One region of the Oleomonas cavernae genome, then DNA from elsewhere that is predicted to be linked to it. Evidence: predicted binding sites of a transcription regulator. Region 1 holds the regulator's gene; each other region holds the start of a gene.
What was found. Region 1 encodes LexA, which represses DNA repair genes until DNA is damaged. Its sites were predicted from a motif close to TGTTCTANNTANGTTC; they were not measured.
Positions count from the first base shown of each region.

Region 2: the regulator LexA is predicted to act here: its motif matches at 4,012-4,027, upstream of D3874_RS13100 (PA0069 family radical SAM protein).
Region 3: the regulator LexA is predicted to act here: its motif matches at 1,815-1,830, upstream of dinB (DNA polymerase IV).

Region 1 is NZ_QYUK01000011.1:1,452,584-1,458,593, reverse strand. It holds gene gltX (glutamate--tRNA ligase) at 1-946, opposite strand, end outside; gene D3874_RS10660 (ComEC/Rec2 family competence protein) at 1,065-3,143, shown strand; gene lexA (transcriptional repressor LexA) at 3,366-4,070, opposite strand; partial or broken gene pip (prolyl aminopeptidase) at 4,161-5,110, opposite strand; gene D3874_RS10645 (molybdopterin molybdotransferase MoeA) at 5,121-6,010, opposite strand, start outside.
Region 2 is NZ_QYUK01000011.1:1,934,333-1,940,342, reverse strand. It holds gene D3874_RS13120 (ribonuclease HII) at 1-476, opposite strand, end outside; gene D3874_RS13115 (DUF1326 domain-containing protein) at 561-1,196, shown strand; gene D3874_RS13110 (DUF2182 domain-containing protein) at 1,207-1,989, shown strand; gene D3874_RS13105 (polysaccharide pyruvyl transferase family protein) at 2,012-2,800, shown strand; gene D3874_RS13100 (PA0069 family radical SAM protein) at 2,797-3,942, opposite strand; gene D3874_RS13095 (hypothetical protein) at 4,491-5,600, opposite strand; gene D3874_RS13090 (phosphotransferase) at 5,612-6,010, opposite strand, start outside.
Region 3 is NZ_QYUK01000016.1:79,980-85,989, reverse strand. It holds gene D3874_RS25670 (LysR family transcriptional regulator) at 1-574, shown strand, start outside; gene dinB (DNA polymerase IV) at 710-1,792, opposite strand; gene D3874_RS25660 (CaiB/BaiF CoA transferase family protein) at 1,941-3,116, shown strand; gene D3874_RS25655 (glutathione S-transferase family protein) at 3,136-3,756, shown strand; gene D3874_RS25650 (acetyl-CoA acetyltransferase) at 3,766-5,274, shown strand; gene D3874_RS28220 (helix-turn-helix domain-containing protein) at 5,462-5,782, shown strand; partial or broken gene D3874_RS30885 (TetR/AcrR family transcriptional regulator) at 5,885-6,010, shown strand, end outside.

The DNA of each region.
Region 1 (6,010 bases):
CGCGCAGATAGTGGCCGTTGAGATTGTCCAGCTTGGCATAGTCGAAGCGTGCGGGCGAACGGCCGACATTCTCCAGGCCGAACCATTCGATCGCCTGCTGCGTCGAAATGATCTCCTCGTCGCCATGACCCCAGCCCAGGCGCAGCAGGTAGTTGCGCATCGCCTCGGGCAGGTAGCCCAGGTCGCGGTAGGCATCGACGCCCAGGGCGCCGTGGCGCTTGGACAGCTTGGCGCCGTCCGGGCCGTGGATCAGCGGGATATGGGCGAAGATCGGGCAATCCCAGCCCAGGGCCAGGTAGAGCTGGGTCTGGCGCGCGGTATTGGTCAGGTGATCGTCACCGCGGATGACATGGGTGATGTCCATATCATGGTCGTCGACCACGACCGACAGCATGTAGGTCGGCGTGCCGTCCGAGCGCAGCAGGATCATGTCGTCCAGTTCGGTGTTGGGGAAGCGCACTTCGCCCTGGACCAGGTCCTGGATTACCGTCTCGCCCTCGCGCGGGGCCTTCATGCGGATCACCGGTGCCACGCCTGCCGGCGCCTCGGCCGGGTCGCGGTCGCGCCAATAGCCGTTGTAGCGCGGCGGCTTGCCCTCGGCCCGGGCCTGCTCGCGCATCTGGGTCAATTCCTCGGGCGAGCAATAGCAATGATAGGCCCGGCCCTCGGCCAGCAGGCGGCGCGCCTCCGCGGCATGCAGGTGGGCACGGGAAAACTGGTGCACTACCTCGCCGTCCCAGTCCAGGCCCAGCCACTGAAGGCCTTCGAAGATCTTGCCGATGGCGTCCTGCGTGGAACGCTGGCGGTCCGTGTCTTCGATGCGCAGGCGGAAGGTGCCGCCGAAGTGCCGGGCGAACAGCCAGTTGAACAGCGCGGTCCGGGCGCCGCCGATATGCAGGTAGCCGGTCGGCGAGGGGGCGAAGCGGGTAATCGGGGGCTTTGACATCGACTTGGGGGGCTTTCTTCGTTGGCGTTTCTTTAGCACGGCGAAAAGCCTGATCACACCCCCGTTCCAGCCTGCTAGGATCGCGCAGGAGTCGTATCGCCGGGGTCGTTTCGCGCCAGTGTTCCGCCAGTCTCTTGCCGCCTTTCTGGACGCCGTGCTGGCCGAGCGCGAGCGCTGGTCGCTGTGGCTGCCCGTGGGGCTGGGCACCGGCGTCGGGAGCTACCTGGCCCTGCCGGTGGAGCCGCCCTGGTGGCTGGCCCCCGCCATCCTGGGCGCCGTCCTCGCCGGCATCGTCTTCAGCCGGCGCACACCGGGCCTGCGGCTGGCGCTGATCGCACTGGCCGCCGTCGCCGGCGGCTTTGTCGCCATCAATCTGCGCGTGCTGACGGTCGCAACGCCGGTGGTAACGGCGAGGCAAGGGCCGGTTCTCGTCGAGGGGCGGATCGTCGAACTCGAAGCGCGCCCGGGCGAGCGGCCGCGGCTGGTCCTGGCCCAGCCCGCCATTGCAGGGGGCGCCGTTGCCCCGGCGCCCCGGCGTTTGCGCCTGTCGCTGGACCCCGACATGGCGACCCAGGGGTTCGGCCCGGGCGATATGCTGAGGGTCAAGGCCATTCTGCTGCCGCCGCCCGGTCCCGCCATGCCCGGGGCGCCCGACCATGGCCGCTCGATGTGGTTCGAGGGCATCGGCGCGGTTGGTTACGCGGTGGCCGCGCCCGAGCGGCTCGAGGCGGCCGACGCCGGCTCGCTCGCCCGGTGGCGGCATCGCCTGGCGCTGCGCATCGGCCAGGGCTTGGCGGCGCCCGAGGGTGCCATTGCCGCGGCCTTGATGGTGGGCGAGCGCGGGGCGATCCCGGAAGCGACCGAGGAGAACTGGCGGGCTGCGGGGATCTCGCACATCCTCTCGATCTCGGGCCTGCATCTGGGCCTGGCGGCGGGCCTCGTCATGTTCGGGCTGCGCTTCGCCCTGGCGGCGATCGCGCCGATCTCGCTGCGCCGGCCGGTGAAGAAATGGGCGGCGGCCATCGCCATCCTCTCGGCCGGGGCCTACATGGTCGTCGCCGGCATGGATGTGCCGGCCCAACGCTCGTTCATCATGACGGCGATCGTGCTGCTGGCGGTGATGGTCGACCGGCTGGCCATCACCCTGCGCCTGGTCGCCCTGGCCGCGGCGGCGATTCTGCTGATCGAGCCTGAAGCACTGATGACACCGGGCTTTGGCATGTCCTTCGCCTCGGTAACCGGGCTGGTCGCCGGCTTCGAGGTGCTGCGGCCCCGGATCGGCGCCTGGCGTGCCACCTCGGGCGACGGCTGGATGCAGCGCATCCTGCTGGCGCTTGGCACGATCCTGGTCTCGAGCGTGATTGCGACGGTGGCGACGGCGCCCTTTGCCATCGCCCATTTCGGCCGCCTGTCGCTCTACGGCCTGGGGGCGAACCTGATCGCCGTGCCGATCACGGCCTTCGTCATCATGCCGGGTATCGTCGTGGCGGCGGTGCTGATGCCGCTGGGGCTCGAGGCGCCGGCGCTCTATGTCGTGGGGCAGGGGATCGCCGCCGTGGACTGGGTGGCGCGGGCAGTGGCCCAGTTGCCGGGGGCCGCCCTGGCGGTGCCGGCCATGGGCCAGGGTGCCCTGGTGCTGTTCGTGCTCGCCGGGCTTTGCCTTTGTCTGTGGCGGGGCCGCCTGCGCCTGACCGCCTTGCCCCTGCTGGCGGCCGCGGCGGTGGCCTGGGCCGTGGACATCGGCGATCCGCCTGTGCTGCTGGCGCATGAGGAAGGCCGGGCGGTGGCGGCACCGGCGGGGGATCGGCTGCGCCTCCTGCCGCCGGGAAGCCCGGGTTTCGTCGTGGAGCAATGGACGGAGCGCCTGGGACTGCTCGAGGCGCAGATCCTGGCGCGCGAGTCCGCTTGCCGGGACGGCTTGTGCCGAATGGATCTCGCGGACGGCCGCAGCGTCGTGGTGATCGCGCGCGCCACCGACACACTGCCCTGCGCGACCATCGTCATCGCCCCAAGGACCTCGCTGCCCCGCCGATGGGACTGCGAGGGCCTGAAACTGGTGATCGACCGCGAGCGGTTGGCGCGCACCGGCAGCTTCGTGGTCGAGGCCGGCGAGGGCGACCGCTTGCGCCTGATCAGCGTCGAGCAAACCCGCGGCCTGCGACCATGGACCCCGGCCTATTGGTTGGGCGAACATTGAGAGGCCTGTCCGGCTCGTGGGCTGGAACCTTGGATCCCCTCTCGATCGTCATGCCCGGCCTTGTGCCGGGCATCCACGTCGGGACACAGTCAAGTCCGTTGACGAAAGAGGCAGCTTGTCGACGTGGATGGCCGGGACTTCGCCCGGCCATGACGGCAAAAGGTGCACCTGGTCCCAGACACCTTGGGCCTGCGCCGGGATGACGAGGTAAATTGAGGGCTTTTAGTGATAGCGCCGGAACAGGCCTACCAGCTTGCCCTGCACCTTCACCCGGTCGGGGCCGAAGATGCGGGTCTCGTAGGCCGGGTTGGCAGCCTCCAGCGCCACGGCGTTGCCCTTGCGGCGCAGGCGCTTCAAGGTCGCCTCGGCATCGTCGATCAGGGCGACGACGATGGTTCCATTCTCGGCCGTGTCGGCGCGGCGGATGATGGCGATGTCGCCGTCATGAATGCCGGCATCGATCATGGAATCGCCCTGCACCTCGAGGGCATAGTGTTCGCCCTTGCCCAGCATGGTGGCGGGCACGGCGATCGAACGGGAATTGTCGGCCAGCGCCTCGATCGGCGTGCCGGCCGCGATCCGGCCGTGCAACGGCAGGGATACCGCCGTGAGCGACTCGTCGGTGCGGGCGGCGGGCAGGGGGGTGGTGAAGGTGCCGGTGATGACCTTGCCTTCGGAGGTCGCGATGCGCGGGCCGCGGGTGCCCTTGATCGGATCGGGCAGGCGGGTGACTTCCAGGGCGCGGGCGCGGTGCGCGAGGCGGCGGATGAAGCCACGCTCTTCCAGGGCGGTGATCAGGCGGTGAATACCAGACTTGGATTTCAGGTTCAGGGCATCCTTCATCTCGTCGAACGACGGGGACACGCCCTTCTCCCGCAGGCGGGCGTCGATGAAGACGAGCAGCTCGTATTGCTTCTTGGTCAGCACTGCCAGCCCCTTGGAATCAAGACAGGAACATTACCTGAACACTTTTCTGTTCTATTTTGGTTCTGGTTGAGCGTCAAGAGCGCACAGCCCTCAGGCGGGCAATTTCTTGAACTTCTCGCAGGCGGCGACCAATGCCGCCCGCGTCCCCGGCTCGAAGGCATTGTGCCCGGCGTCGGGAACAATCTGGTACGTCGCTTCCGGCCAGGCCTGGTGGAGGTCGTCGGCGGAGCGGATCGGGCAGACCATGTCGTAGCGGCCTTGCACGATCACGGCCGGGATCCGCCGGATCCGGTCGACATCCTCGATCAGCTGGTTCGGGCGCAGAAAACTGTCATGGATGAAATAATGCGCCTCGATCCGCGCCAACCCAAGCGCTGTTACATCGTCGGCGAAACCGCGCACGGTTTCCGGGCTGGGCAGCAGAGTCGAGCACGAGCCTTCGTAGACACTCCAGCTCCGCGCTGCCGGCATGTGGATCGCCGGGTCGGGATCGGTCAGGCGGCGGTAATAGTTGGTCAGCAGGTCGCCGCGCTCGTCCTCGGGCAGGAAGCCGGCAAAGCGGCGCCAGTTCTCCGGGAAGATCTCCCGCATGCCGTAGAGGAACCAGTCGATCTCGCTGGGCCGGCACAGGAAGATGCCGCGCAGGGCGAGCGCGATCACCCGGGCCGGGTGGCTCTGGGCGTAGGCGAGCCCCAGGGTCGAGCCCCAGCTGCCGCCGAACACCACCCAGCGGTCGATGCGCAGATGCTCGCGCAGGTGCTCCATGTCGGCGACCAGATGCGGCGTGGTGTTGCCGTCGGTTGCCCCAGCGGGCGCGAGCGGCCGGCGCCGCGCTGGTCGAAGACGACGATGCAATAGGCTTCGGGATCGAAGAAGCGGCGGTGCACCGGCTTGGCCCCGGCGCCCGGGCCGCCATGGACGAAGACCACCGGCAGACCGCGGACATTGCCCGACACTTCCCAATAGAGGCTGTGGCCGTCACCGGTATCGAGATGCCCTGACAGGACCGGCTCGATATCGGGGTAAAGCTCGGTTCGCATGGGGACCTCGTCAGAAAGTGTCGAGCGGGATGGCCGGCAGGATGTCGCCCGCGGCGGCGGCCGGCGCCAGGGGCGGCCGGACCACGAGGACATCGGCCCGCGCCAGCGCGCTGAGCTGGGACGAATCCTGCACAGGCAGGGGGGTGACAAGCAACCGGCCATCCTGCCCGTGCGTTGCCGTGGCCCGGATGTAATCCTGTCGCCGGTCGTTGGCCGCGAATGCCGCCGCCGCCACGGCCTCGACCGTCGCGGGGCCATGGCCGGGCAGGCCGGACAGTCTGGCAACCGCCGGCAACAGGAACAGAAGGGCACCGATCAGGCTGGACACCGGATTGCCCGGCAGGCCCAGCAGCGGCACGTCGCCGAAGCGCCCGAACATCAGCGGCTTGCCCGGCCGCATGGCGATCTTCCAGAAATCGAGGTCGGCGCCGTCCTGCGCCAGCACCTTGGCGATCAGGTCGTGGTCGCCGACCGAGGCCCCGCCCAGCGTCACCAGCAGGTCGGCGCCCGCGGCACCCGCCGCCTTGGCCGAGAGATCGGCCGGATCGTCGCGCGCGATGCCAAGGTCGATGGCGATGCCGCCCGCCCGCTCGATCAGCGCGGCCAGGGCGATGCTGCCGGCATCGACGATCTGGTGGGGGCCGCGCGCCTCGCCCGGGCGCACCAACTCGTCGCCGGTGGCAAGGCAGGCGATCCTGGGCCGGCGATGAACCTGGACCAGCGGCACGTCGGCGGCGGCGGCCAGGGCGATATCGCGCACCGACAGGCGCCGGCCCGCGTCGATCACGACGGCGCCGGTCTGGAAGTCGAGCCCGGCGCGCCGGATGTGGCGCCCCAGAGTCGCCGCCTGCGCCAGGGTGACGCGGTCACCGTCACGGGTAGCATCTTCCTGCAGTACGA
Region 2 (6,010 bases), 480 kb from region 1:
GCATCGGCCGTCGTCATGATCCGGTCGCGATGCACCTTGGCGACGATCGAGGCGGCCGCGATCGACAGGGACAGGGCGTCGCCCTTGACCAGGGTCGCGACCGTGCAGGGCAGGGCCGGCTTGCGGTTGCCGTCGACGATGGCATGGGCTGGCGCGAGCGGCAGGGCCTCGACCGCGCGGCGCATGGCGAGCAAAGTGGCCTGCAGGATGTTGAGGCGGTCGATCTCCTCGACGCTGGCCTCGCCGATGCCGACATGGGCGAGCGAGAGGATCTGCTCGAACAGTTTCTCGCGGGCGGCCGGGCGCAGCTTCTTGGAATCGGTGATGCCTGGGGGCACGCGCACGCCGGCCGGCCAGATCACCGCGCCGGCGGCGACCGGCCCGGCCCAGGGGCCGCGCCCGGCCTCGTCGATGCCGCAGACGATGCCGCCATGGGCGATCTCGCGGCTGAGGTCCGGGGCGGGGGCAATCGGCATGGCTCTTCGATAAAGCGCCGATGCCGCCTTATCAAGGGCCCTGCCGAGGCGTACACTGCGGCCTTCGCATCGGGGGAGGCGACCATGCCCGGCATCGACTGGCTGATCCGCGGTACGCAGATTTCCGTGTGTAACTGTGATTGGGGCTGTCCCTGTCAGTTCAATGCCCTGCCGACCAAGGGTCATTGCCGGGGCGCCGCCTGCTACCAGATCGACGAGGGGCATTTCGGCGACGTCTCGCTGGCCGACACGCGCTTCGCCGTGATCTTTGCCTGGCCCGGGCCGATCCACCTGGGCAAGGGGACGGGCCAGCTCATCATCGATCGCCGTGCCGATGCGCGGCAGCGCGAAGCCCTGATGAAGATTGCGGCGGGCGAGGAAACCGAACCCTTCGCCACCATCTTCAACGTCATGACGGCGATGACCGAGACTTTTCTCGAGCCGGTCTTTGCCGACGTCACCTTCGAATCCGATCCCGAGGCCTGTATCGGCCGCTTCTCGGTCCCCGGCCTGATCGAGGTGAAGGCAGAGCCGATCCGCAACCCGGTCACCGGGGCGACCCATCGCGCCCGGGTGGTCATGGCCGACAGCTTTGAATTTGCGCAAGCCGAATTCGCCAGTTCGGCGGTGAAGGCGTTCGGGACGATCAAGCACGACTGGGACGTGGGCCACGCCCATTTCGCCCCGGTGAACATGACGGGGCAGGGCCTCGTCCGCTGATCCGTCCGCCGTGGCGGGCGCGCTCGAGGCGCTGCTGCGGCGCGACCGGCTGATCGTCGCCCTTGCCATCGCCCTGGTTACGGCGCTGGCCTGGGCCTATCTTCTCTCGGGCGCCGGCATGGGCGCCTCGGGCCTCGAGATGACGGCCATGAGCGGCTGGTTGCCGGGGGCCGCCATGGCCATGCCCGCGCCGCCCTGGACGCCGGCCTACGGGCTCATCGTCTTTGCCATGTGGTGGGTGATGATGGTCGGCATGATGCTGCCCTCGGCCGCCCCCATGCTGCTGATCCACGCGGCCTATGGCCGGCGCCGGCAGGTTGCGCCGACCGTGATCTTCGCGGCCGGCTATCTCGCCATCTGGGGCGTCGCCAGCCTGGGCGCCGTGCTGCTGCAATGGGCGCTGACCGGTGTCGGCCTGATGGACGGCATGATGCAGGTCTCGAACGGGGCGGTGGCGGGGCTGCTGCTGATCGCCGCCGGGATCTATCAGCTCACCCCGGCCAAGGCGGCCTGCCTGGGCCATTGCCAGGCCCCCTTCACCTTCCTGCAGCGCCACAGCCGGCCCGGCCGCCTGGGTGCCTTCCGCATGGGGGTGGAGCACGGGCTCTACTGCCTTGGCTGCTGCTGGGGCCTGATGCTGTTGCTGTTTGTCGGCGGGGCGATGAACCTGGTCTGGGTCGCGGGGCTGGCGGTGCTGGTGCTGATCGAGAAACTGGCGCATCTGCGCTGGCTTGGGCGGGCGATCGGCGTAATCCTGTGCCTTGGCGGTCTTGCCGTGGTGGCGGCGCCTTGATTGCGGCGTCGAGGTTGCGTGCATGTCCCTGCCTGATCGAATTCCCTATTGGACCCGGGGCGAGCCGCGCACCAATTTCGGCGACTACCTGACCGAGCTGCTCTATGACGGCCTGTTTCGCGGCCGGACCGACTGGATCGACGGCGAAATCCACCTGATCGGCAGCGTGATCTCCGACCTCTATGTCGAGGCGGCGCGGGCCGCCGGCCATCGCCGCATCGTCTATTGGGGTTGCGGCCTGCGCCATCCCCACGACCTTGCGCCGGCGAACCGCAAGGCGGCCAAATTCTGCGGCGTGCGCGGCCTGCTGACCCGGGCCGTGCTGGGCCTGCCGCGAACCACGCCGATCGGCGATCCCGGCCTGTTGCTGCCACGTTTCTACCGGCCGGCGCCGGCGCCGGATTTCGCCGGCAAGGCCCTGTGCATCCGCCATGTCGGCACCAGCATGAGCGATGCCGCCCTGCTGAAGCAGACCGGGGCGGACGTCGTGCTCAGCCCCTGGATCAGCCCCGACCGGGCCGCCTGCCATCGCCTGATCGATGCCATCGCCGCCGCCGACTTCGTGCTGACCGCCTCCTTGCACGGCGCCGTCGTCGCCCATGCCTACGGCGTGCCCTTCGCCTATCTCAACGACCGCAAGATCGACGTGCCGTTCAAATGGGCGGATTTTTCCAGCTCGATCGGCTTTGAATGCGATTTCGTCTCGACGGTGAAGGAGGGGCGCAAGCACCATGCCCGCAACGCCCGGCAACGCCCGGCGTTACTGACCCTGGATGCCCTGGTGGCGGCCGCGCCGCTGAAGCCGGCCTAGTCGCCGAACAGGGCCATCTGATCGTCACGCTCGAGCGGCCGGCGGAATTTGGTGATGTCCAGCGGCCGGCGCGAGATGTCCAGTCCCAGGCGGGCGGTGGCCAGGCGGAAGCGCTGGGCGATCAGGTCGGCATAGGGCCCGGTGCCGCGCTGGCGCAGGCCGAAGGTCGAGTCGTAAGCCTTGCCGCCGCGCATGTCGCGGATCAGGGCCATCACCCGGCCGGCCCGCTCCGGCACCGCCGCCGCCAGCCATTCCTGGAACAGGTCCTTGATCTCCAGGGGCAGGCGCAGCATGACATAGCCGGCGATGGTGGCGCCGGCCTTGGCCGCCGCCTCGAGGATCGCCTCCATCTCATGATCGTTGAGCCCGGGGATCATCGGCGCGGTCATCACGCCCACCGGCACGCCGGCGGCGCTCAAGGCCTTGATGGTTTCCAGCCGCTTCTCTGGGGTGGCCGCGCGCGGTTCCATCCGGCGGGCCAGGCGGCGATCCAGCGTGGTGACCGACAGCGCCACCTTGGCCAGGTTGAGCCTGGCCATGCGCCCCAGGATATCGATATCCCGCTGCACCAGGGCCGACTTGGTGACGATGGTCAGCGGGTGGTTCCAGCGCTCCAGCACCTCCAGGATGCCGCGCGTGATGCGCAGCTTCTTCTCCACCGGCTGATAGGGATCGGTGTTGGTGCCCATGGCGATGGGCCGGCAGGCATAGGACCTGGCGCCCAGTTCCCCCTCCAGCAGGCGGGCGGCGTCGGGCTTGGCCAGGATGCGGGATTCGAAATCGATGCCGGGGGAAAAGCCCAGATAGGCGTGGGTGGGCCGGGCAAAGCAATAGGTGCAGCCGTGCTCGCAACCCCGGTAGGGATTGATCGAGCGATCGAAGGAAATATCCGGGCTGTCGTTGCGGGTGATGATGGTGCGCGACTTGTCGGTCTGCACCCGCGTCTCGATGCGCGGCGCCGGCTCGTCGCCCTGGCCCCAGCCGTCATCGAAGGCGACCGCGTCGAAGCGCTCGAAGCGGCCGTTGGCATTGGACAGGGTACCCCGGCCACCCCGGGCGGCGGCATCGACCTTGGCCGTGCCTTCCTGCCGGCCCGCCGTTTCCGCCGTCTCCTCCAGGCGCACGGTGACAGGCCGGGGCACGATCCGCCCGGATCCGTTCTTCGCCTTGGGTGCGCGTCCATCGACCATAGCCGCAGCCTAGCAGGAAAAGAACAAATAGGGAACGATTGTTGGCGGGCCTTCCACTCCCAGTACGCACCACGCTCAACCGTCATGGCCGGGCGAAGTCCCACGGCTGTCCGGTTAAGGAAATCGGGTTGTTTCAAGGCATATGCGTACCACTCTCAATCGTCATGACCGGGCTTGTCCCGGTCATCCACGTCGGGACGAGCCACCTTCGTTGAAGAAAGAAGCAGCTTGCCGACGTGGATGGCCGGGACTTCGCCCGGCCATGACGAGTTAGGGTGGTGAGGATGGAAAGAAAACCACCCGAAGGAAGTGGCCTCCCGCGCCCGATTTCCTTAACCGGACAGCCGTGGGCGAAGTCCCGGCCATCCACGTCGGCAAGCTGCTTCTTCCGTCAACGGACGTGCACTGTCCCGACGTGGATGCCCGGCACGAGGCCGGGCATGACGAGTTTGGGTGGTGGGGATGGAAGGGAAACGCCCTGGCCTTCAGGGTTCATTTTCTCAGCCCGCTGCCGGATCCAGGATGTCCTTGAAGCCCGAGGGGGCGTGGGGGCCGACGATCAGTTGCTCGAGCACGCCGCGGCCTTGGCCGATGCTGCCGTCGGGCCGGGTCATGGTCGCGGTGACGAAGGCCTGGATATGCAGGTGGGGCGGGAAATAGCCGGTTACCTCGGCCAGCTTCAGCACCTCATGGCCGATCGCCAGCGGCCCCTTGTTGCCGCCGTGCGGCCATTCCGGGTGACCGTAGCCCAGGCCCATCATGTAGAAGTGGAACTTCGGGGTGAGGTCGATCCGCGTCTCGCCGCCGCCACGGTGGCGATAGAACAGCGACGCCTTGGCGGCGTGGCGCGAGCCGGGGATGAAGCTGACCGCGGCATGGCTGCTGGCCATCTCCTTGGCCTCGCCGCCGTCGAGGGGCTGGATCACGGCATTGTTGTTCCAGGCCTCGCCCTGGGCATCGTCGTTGACGTGGAACAGGGTGCTGCAATCGCCGAAGTTCAGCGGCGCCCACAGCCAGTAGAACTGGAAGGGGGCGGGCGGGGCGAATTCCTGCAGGTCGGGCGCGCCGATCGGGCGCACGCCCCAACTGCGGTCGCGGGTGCCGGTGAAGCGGTCGGGCGAAATCTCGATGCGCCTGCCGGCGACCTCGACCCAGCCCTCGTAGCGCCCGCTCTGGGTCAGGCGGGTCAGGTCCATGAAGGTGCGCGGGCCGATCCGATGGGTAAAGCGCGGCTCCTTCAGGGGCCTGGCCCGACAGTGGAACTCGAGGTCGGCGCGCAGGCCGGACTCGTTGCCGTCGACCGCGATGCGCAGGACTTCCAGGGGCTTCACCACCTCGATGGCGATCGGGCCGACATGGGTATCCAGCCGTTCCATGTTGAGGTGGCGCGAGGCGTGCAGGTTGTGCTGCACCCCGTCGACCACGACGCAGAACGAGGCATCGATGATGTTGAGGTGCGGGTAGACGCCCAGGGCGGCGGCGAAGAAGACCGCGCCATCGTCGCTGTAACCGTTGAAGAAATAGCGGTCGTAGAAGTTGCGGTCCGTGCCGGCGAAGGCGATCGGTTCCGGCGTCTGGTGGATCGGGTAGTCGTCGGCCTTGGTAAGCATGGGAACCTCGATTAGGGGGACAGGAGGGAGAGGGCGCCCAGCGTCTCGATCTGGTCGGCGTGCCGGTGCAGCATGGTCAGGAACATCGCGTCGCCCCGCGCTGTCTGCTCGACCAGGATCGCCGCGGCGAAGGCCATCTGGAGCCCTGAGAAGCTGAACCAGCGGTAGTCGCGCCACAGGGCGTCGAACGGGTAGTCGGTGATCCCCGCTTCCCTCAAGCGGGTGTGATAGTGGCGGACCAGTTGTTCCTCGTGGCGGCGGCGGTCGGCCTCGACCAGGCCCGCCCCCAGGAAATAGGCGACATCGTTGGCCGGCCCGCTCAGGCTCAAGGTCTGCCAGTCGACCACGGCCAAGGGCCGGTGGCGGCCGCCGAACAGCATGTTGTCCAGGCGGAAGTCGCCGTGGCTGAG
Region 3 (6,010 bases), on a different contig from region 1:
TGCGGCCTATCCCGAGATCCAGCTCGACCTCGGCGTTTCCGACCGGCGGGCCGACCTCTTGACCGAGAATGTCGACTGCGTGGTGCGTGTGGGCGAGTTGAGCGACACCTCGCTGATCGCCCGGCGGGTGGGGGAGATGACCACCGTGACCTGCGCGGCGCCCGCCTACATCGCAAGCCACGGCGCGCCCACGCACCCCAGGGACCTGGAGCGCGAGCACCAGGTGGTGGGCTTCTTTACCGCCCGTGCCGGCCGTTCCGTACCCTTCAACTTCGTGCGCGGTGCCGAACGCCTGGAGATCAACGGCCGCTGTGCCGTCGCCGTCAACGAAGGCAAGGCCTACCTGCTGGCCGGGCTGGTCGGCTTGGGCGTGCTCCAGGTGCCGGTGTTCATGGCGCGCTGCTATCTGAAATCCGGCGAACTGGTGCCGGTGATGCCCGATTGGCAATCGGAAGCCAAGCCGCTGCATGTGGTCTATCCACCCAACCGGCACCTGAGCAACAAGGTCCGCGTCTTCGTCGACTGGGTCGCTGGCCTGTTCGCCCGGGAAGATTTCGGTTCGCAGCGGTTGTGAGCCCCGACCGTCATCCCGGCGAAGGCCGGGATCCATGCCGATGCAGCACGAGATCCCGGGTTGGCCTGGTTCTGCAATACCACGCGTTCCACGCCGATGGATCCCGGCCTTCGCCGGGATGACGGCGGTGGGGTGTTACCCCAAATCCAGCGGCAACTGCTCGGTCTCTTCGCGTTCCTCGGTGGAGAGGTTCGAGAGGGAGACGCCCAGCAGGCGGATCGGCTTGGGCAGGGGATAGATGCTGCGCACCAGGTCGACGCTGACCGCCTCCAGGGTCGCGCGGTCGATGACGGGCACGGCGACCGTGTGGCTGCGGGTGCTTTGCTGGAAGTCGGCATATTTGATCTTCACCGTCACCGTCCGCCCGGTGACACCGGTCTTCTCGCAATATTCCCAGACCTCGGCGGCCTGGCCCAGCACGCCGGCCTCGACCGCCGCCGGTTCGCGCAGGTCCTGAAAGTAAGTGGTCTCGGAGCCGATCGACTTGCGCGGCCGGTCGGGCACCACCTGGCGGGCATCCTGGCCGCGCGAGATGGCGTAGTAGTGGGGGCCGGCCTTGCCGAAATGGCGTTGCAGGAATTCCAGGCTCTGCGCCTTCAAATCCGCCCCGGTGAAGAGGCCCAGCTTGTTCATCTTGGCCGCGGTCACCCGGCCCACGCCGTGGAATTTGGCCACCGGCAGGGCTTCCGCAAAGGCCGCGCCCATGCCGGGCGTAATCACATATTGCCCATTGGGCTTGTTGTGGTCGGAGGCCTGCTTGGCCAGGAACTTGTTGTAGGAGATGCCGGCCGAGGCGGTCAGGCCGGTCTCGCTCAAGATCTGGGCGCGAATCTCCTGGGCGATCAAGGTGGCGGAGGCCATGTTCTTCAGGTTGGTGGTGACGTCGAGGTAGGCCTCGTCCAGCGACAGGGGTTCGATCAGCGGCGTGTACTGGGCGAAGATTTCCCGGATCTGGCGCGAGACGCCCTTGTAGACGTCGAAGCGCGGGCGGACGAAGATCAGTTCCGGGCACTGGCGCTTGGCGGTGACCGAGGGCATGGCCGAGCGGACGCCGAACTTGCGCGCCTCGTAGCTGGCGGCGGCGACCACGCCGCGCAGGGACGAGCCGCCCACCGCCAGCGGCTTGCCGCGCAGCTCGGGGTTGTCGCGCTGTTCCACCGAGGCATAGAACGCGTCCATGTCGATGTGGATTATCTTGCGGCCGTCTGCCTGAACCATCGGATTTGCGCCGTCGCCTTGCGAACAAACTAGCAACATCGTCTGAGTCGGGCAATAAAGACGATTTTCGTCTTAATCGCGCGGATTTCGTATTGGACCCGCCCCGGCCCCTTGCGGTCTAGTGCCCTCGAGAAACCGGGAGGAATCAATGGCCCCGCGCCCACGCATGCTGGAAGGCATCCGCATCATCGATCTGACCTCGGTGGTATTCGGTCCCTATTGCACCCAGACCCTGGCCGACATGGGCGCCGACGTGATCAAGGTGGAGCCGCCCGCGGGTGACCAGTTCCGCCAGGCCGGGCGCCCGGCCAAGACGCCGCTGATGGGCCCCTGCCACATGACCTTGAACCGCGGCAAGCGGTCGGTCGCCCTTGATCTCAAGAACCCTGAAGATCACAAGACCATGGCCGACCTGCTGGCCAGTGCCGATGTCTATGTCCATAACGTGCGCGGTCAGGCGATGGAGCGGCTGGGCTTCGGCTACGAGGCGGTGAAGGCGCTCAACCCCGATATCATCTACGTCCATTGCGTCGGCTTCGGTTCGGACGGGCCCTACGCCGATCTCCAGGCCTATGACGATGTCATCCAGGCGACGACCGGCACTGCCACCCTGTTGCCGCGGGTCGATGGCAATCCCCGGCCGCGCTATATCCCCTCGCTGATCGCCGACAAGGTGGCGGGGCTGCACGGCGCTTATGCGGTGCTGGCGGCCTATATTCACCGCCTGCGCACGGGCGAGGGGCAGTTCGTCGAAGTGCCGATGTTCGAGGCCTTCACCCAGTTCATGCTGGAGGAACATCTGTTCGGCGCGGTGTTCGACCCGCCGACCAGCCCGGTCGGCTATGCCCGCCAGATCGACCCGGATCGCCAGCCGTTCCCGACCAAGGATGGTTACATCAGCATCGTGCCCTATACCGACCAGAGCTGGGCCAAGGTCTTTGCCGTGCTGGGCAAGCCGGAAGTGCTGGATGACGAGCACCTGGCCAATCCGATCCTGCGCATGAAGAATTCGGCGCTGCTCTACCAGGCCGTCGCCGAACTGACCCCGGCCAGGACCAGCGCCGAATGGATGGTGGCGCTCAATGCCGAGCAGATCCCGGCCATGCCGGTGCGGGACTTGAGCGATATCATGGCCGACCTGCACCTGAAGGCGGCAGGCTTCTTCCGCCGGCGCGAGCACCCGAGCGAGGGTGCCTATTTCGAAATGCGGCCGCCGGTGCGCTTCGCCGCGGCGCCTGACATCGCCATCGAGCCGGCCCCGCGCGTGGGCGAGCATACCGCCGCCATCCGGGCCGAGCTGGGCCTGGCCAAAAAAAGCGCCTGAGGGGCGGGAGGAGTTACTGGTGGTCACCCTGTATCATTGTGCCCGGGCACGCTCGTTCCGCGCCTTGTGGACGCTGGAAGAGCTCGGCCTGCCCTACGAGCTGAAGATCATGCCGTTTCCGCCCCGCGCCCGGCAGGAAGGCTATCTCGACCTCAATCCCCTGGGCACGGTGCCCAGCTTCATCGACGATCAGGGCAAGCTGATGACCGAATCCGCGGCCATCTGCCACTATCTCGTCACCCGCCATGGCCCGACGCCACTGGCTGTAACGCCTGACGAGGCCGACTATGGCCCCTATCTGAATTTCCTGCACATGGGCGAGGCGACCCTGACCTTCCCGCAGACCATCGTGCTGCGCTATACCATGCTCGAGCCCGAGGAGCGCCGCCTGCCGCAGGCGGCCGAGGACTATGCCAAGTGGTTCCTGTCGCGCCTGCGCGCCGCCGCCACCCTGATCGGCCCCGAATTCGTCTGTGCCGGGCGCTTCACCGCGGCCGACATTTCCTTCGGCTATGCGCTGAAACTGGCCGGCCTCTTGGGGCTGGCCGGCGAATTCCCGGAAAACATCAAGGACTACTGGGCGCGGATCAGCGACCGCGACGCCTATCGCCGCGCCGAGGCGGCCGAGAAAAACGTATAGAGGCCGATCATGTCCCATGCGCTTACCCCTGATCGCATTCCCGTCATCGTCGGCATCGGCGAGGTTACCGACCGGCCCAAGGACTGGACGCAAGGTCTGGAGCCGCTGGCCCTGATGGCCGCCGCCCTGGCCCAGGCCGAGGAGGATGCAGGCGCCGGCCTGATCGCCCGGCTCGACTCGATCGACATCGTCAACCAGGTCACCTGGCCCTATGCCGCGCCGGCGGCGCAGTTGTGCGAACGCCTCGGTATTGCCCCGGCCCGCGCGGTCTATGGCCCGGTCGGCGGCGAGAGCCCGATCCGCTATCTGCACGAGGCCGCCGGGCGGATCGCCCGGGGCGAAAGCACGGTCGCCGCGATCTGCGGGGCGGAATCGCAAAGCACCCTGGGCAAGGCACGCAAGGCCGGCATCGACCTGCCCTGGACGCCCAAGGCCGAGAAGCCGGCGCGCAGCGTCCGGGCGTCAGAGTTCGCCAACGAGATGGCGATCCGCCACGGCGTGTTCCGGCCGATCACGGTCTATCCCTTCTACGATGCGGCGACCGCGCATCACTGGGGCCAGACCCCGGACGAGGCGCTGGCGGAGTCGGGCGGCTTGTGGTCGCGCTATTCAAGCGTGGCGGCCACCAACCCCTATGCCTGGCTGGGCCGCGACTTCACGCCCGAGGCGATCACCACGCCCACCGCCGACAACCGCCTGATCGCCTGGCCCTATACCAAGCTGATGGTCGCCAATCCCACGGTGAACCAGGGCGCCGCCCTGATCATGACCAGCTTGGGCGCGGCCCGCGCGGCAGGTATCGCCGAGGACCGGCTGATCCATGTCTGGGGCGGGGCCGCGGCGAACGAGCCGCGCGACTACCTCGCGCGCGATCATTTTCACGGCTCCCACGCCCAGGACGTGGTGCTGGAGACGGCGCTGGGGCTGGCCAACGGCAGCGGCTTCGATGCATTGGAACTCTACAGTTGCTTCCCCTGTGTGCCGAAGATGGCGCGCCGGACCTTGAGGCTGGGCGCCGACGTAATGCCCACCGTTACCGGCGGCCTGACCTTCTTCGGCGCCCCCCTGAACGACTACATGACCCACGCCGCCTGCGCCATGGTCCGCCGCCTGCGCGAGGGCGAGGGCGTGGGCCTGCTCTATGGCCAGGGCGAATTCGTCACCAAGCACCATGCCCTGGTCCTTGGACGCCAACCCGCCGAAGCCGATCACCTGACCGGCCCCTACAGCGTGCAGGCGGCGGCGGATGCCAGGCGTGGCCCGGTGCCGGCGATCGTCGAGGCGGCGGCCGGCAAGGCAAGGATCGAAACCCACACGGTGATCTACGACCGGGACGGGGCACCCACCCACGGCGTTGTCATCCTGCGCACCGCCGACGGCAGCCGCACGCTCGCCCGTGTGCCGGCAGCGGATACGGTCGGCATCGCCCTACTCACCGCGCCCGAGCGCTATGCGATCGGCCTGACCGGCGAGGTGCGCCAAGCGGAAGACGGCCTGCTGGAGTGGAGACCGAATTGATATCCATGTGCCGCCACCATAGCCTGCGTCAAGTGTTGATATTTCAAATATATAAGAACATTGAAATTTTACTTGACAATTTTTTAAGTCGGGGCAAAGTAGGCGCTCTTACCTTGGAGCAGTTGCAATGCCAATCAAGATGCGAGTTTTCCCGACCCAAACATTTGCGAACCGTTTGGAGTCGGCCATGCTGGAGAAGAGGATAGGCGCATCTGAGCTTGCGCGAGCGGTAGGGGTTACGCCAACTGCGGTTTGGAATTGGCAACAGAATGATATTATTCCGAGGCCGCACACGCTTTCGGCGATTGCAGGCGTATTGAGCGTTACAGAGAGATACTTGCGCAGCGGGGAGGTTGAAGATGTTGAGGAAGCGGTCCCTGATATCCCAGCGTCCGCCGGATCGGAGACAGTTGCCGAGATGATGGATAATCTCAGAGTTAGGATCGCCCGTGCTACAGGATTTGAAGTTGATCGTATCAAATTGAATTTAGAATTTGTGTCCGATTGAAGTTTGGTTTTTTTGCTCCCGCCATGCTTGCCAATACCCCGGTGATTTGTCATCTAGGACGCTTGTCCCCATGACATCACCGGTAAAGGCATTCACCTCCCCATGGCCGCGCGCGACCAGCAGCCGCCTCGCGGCGACGATACCCGCGAGAAGATCAAGCTGGCAGCCCAGCGCCTGTTCGCCCAGCGCGGCCTGGACGATGTCACCGTGCGCGACATCATCGATGCC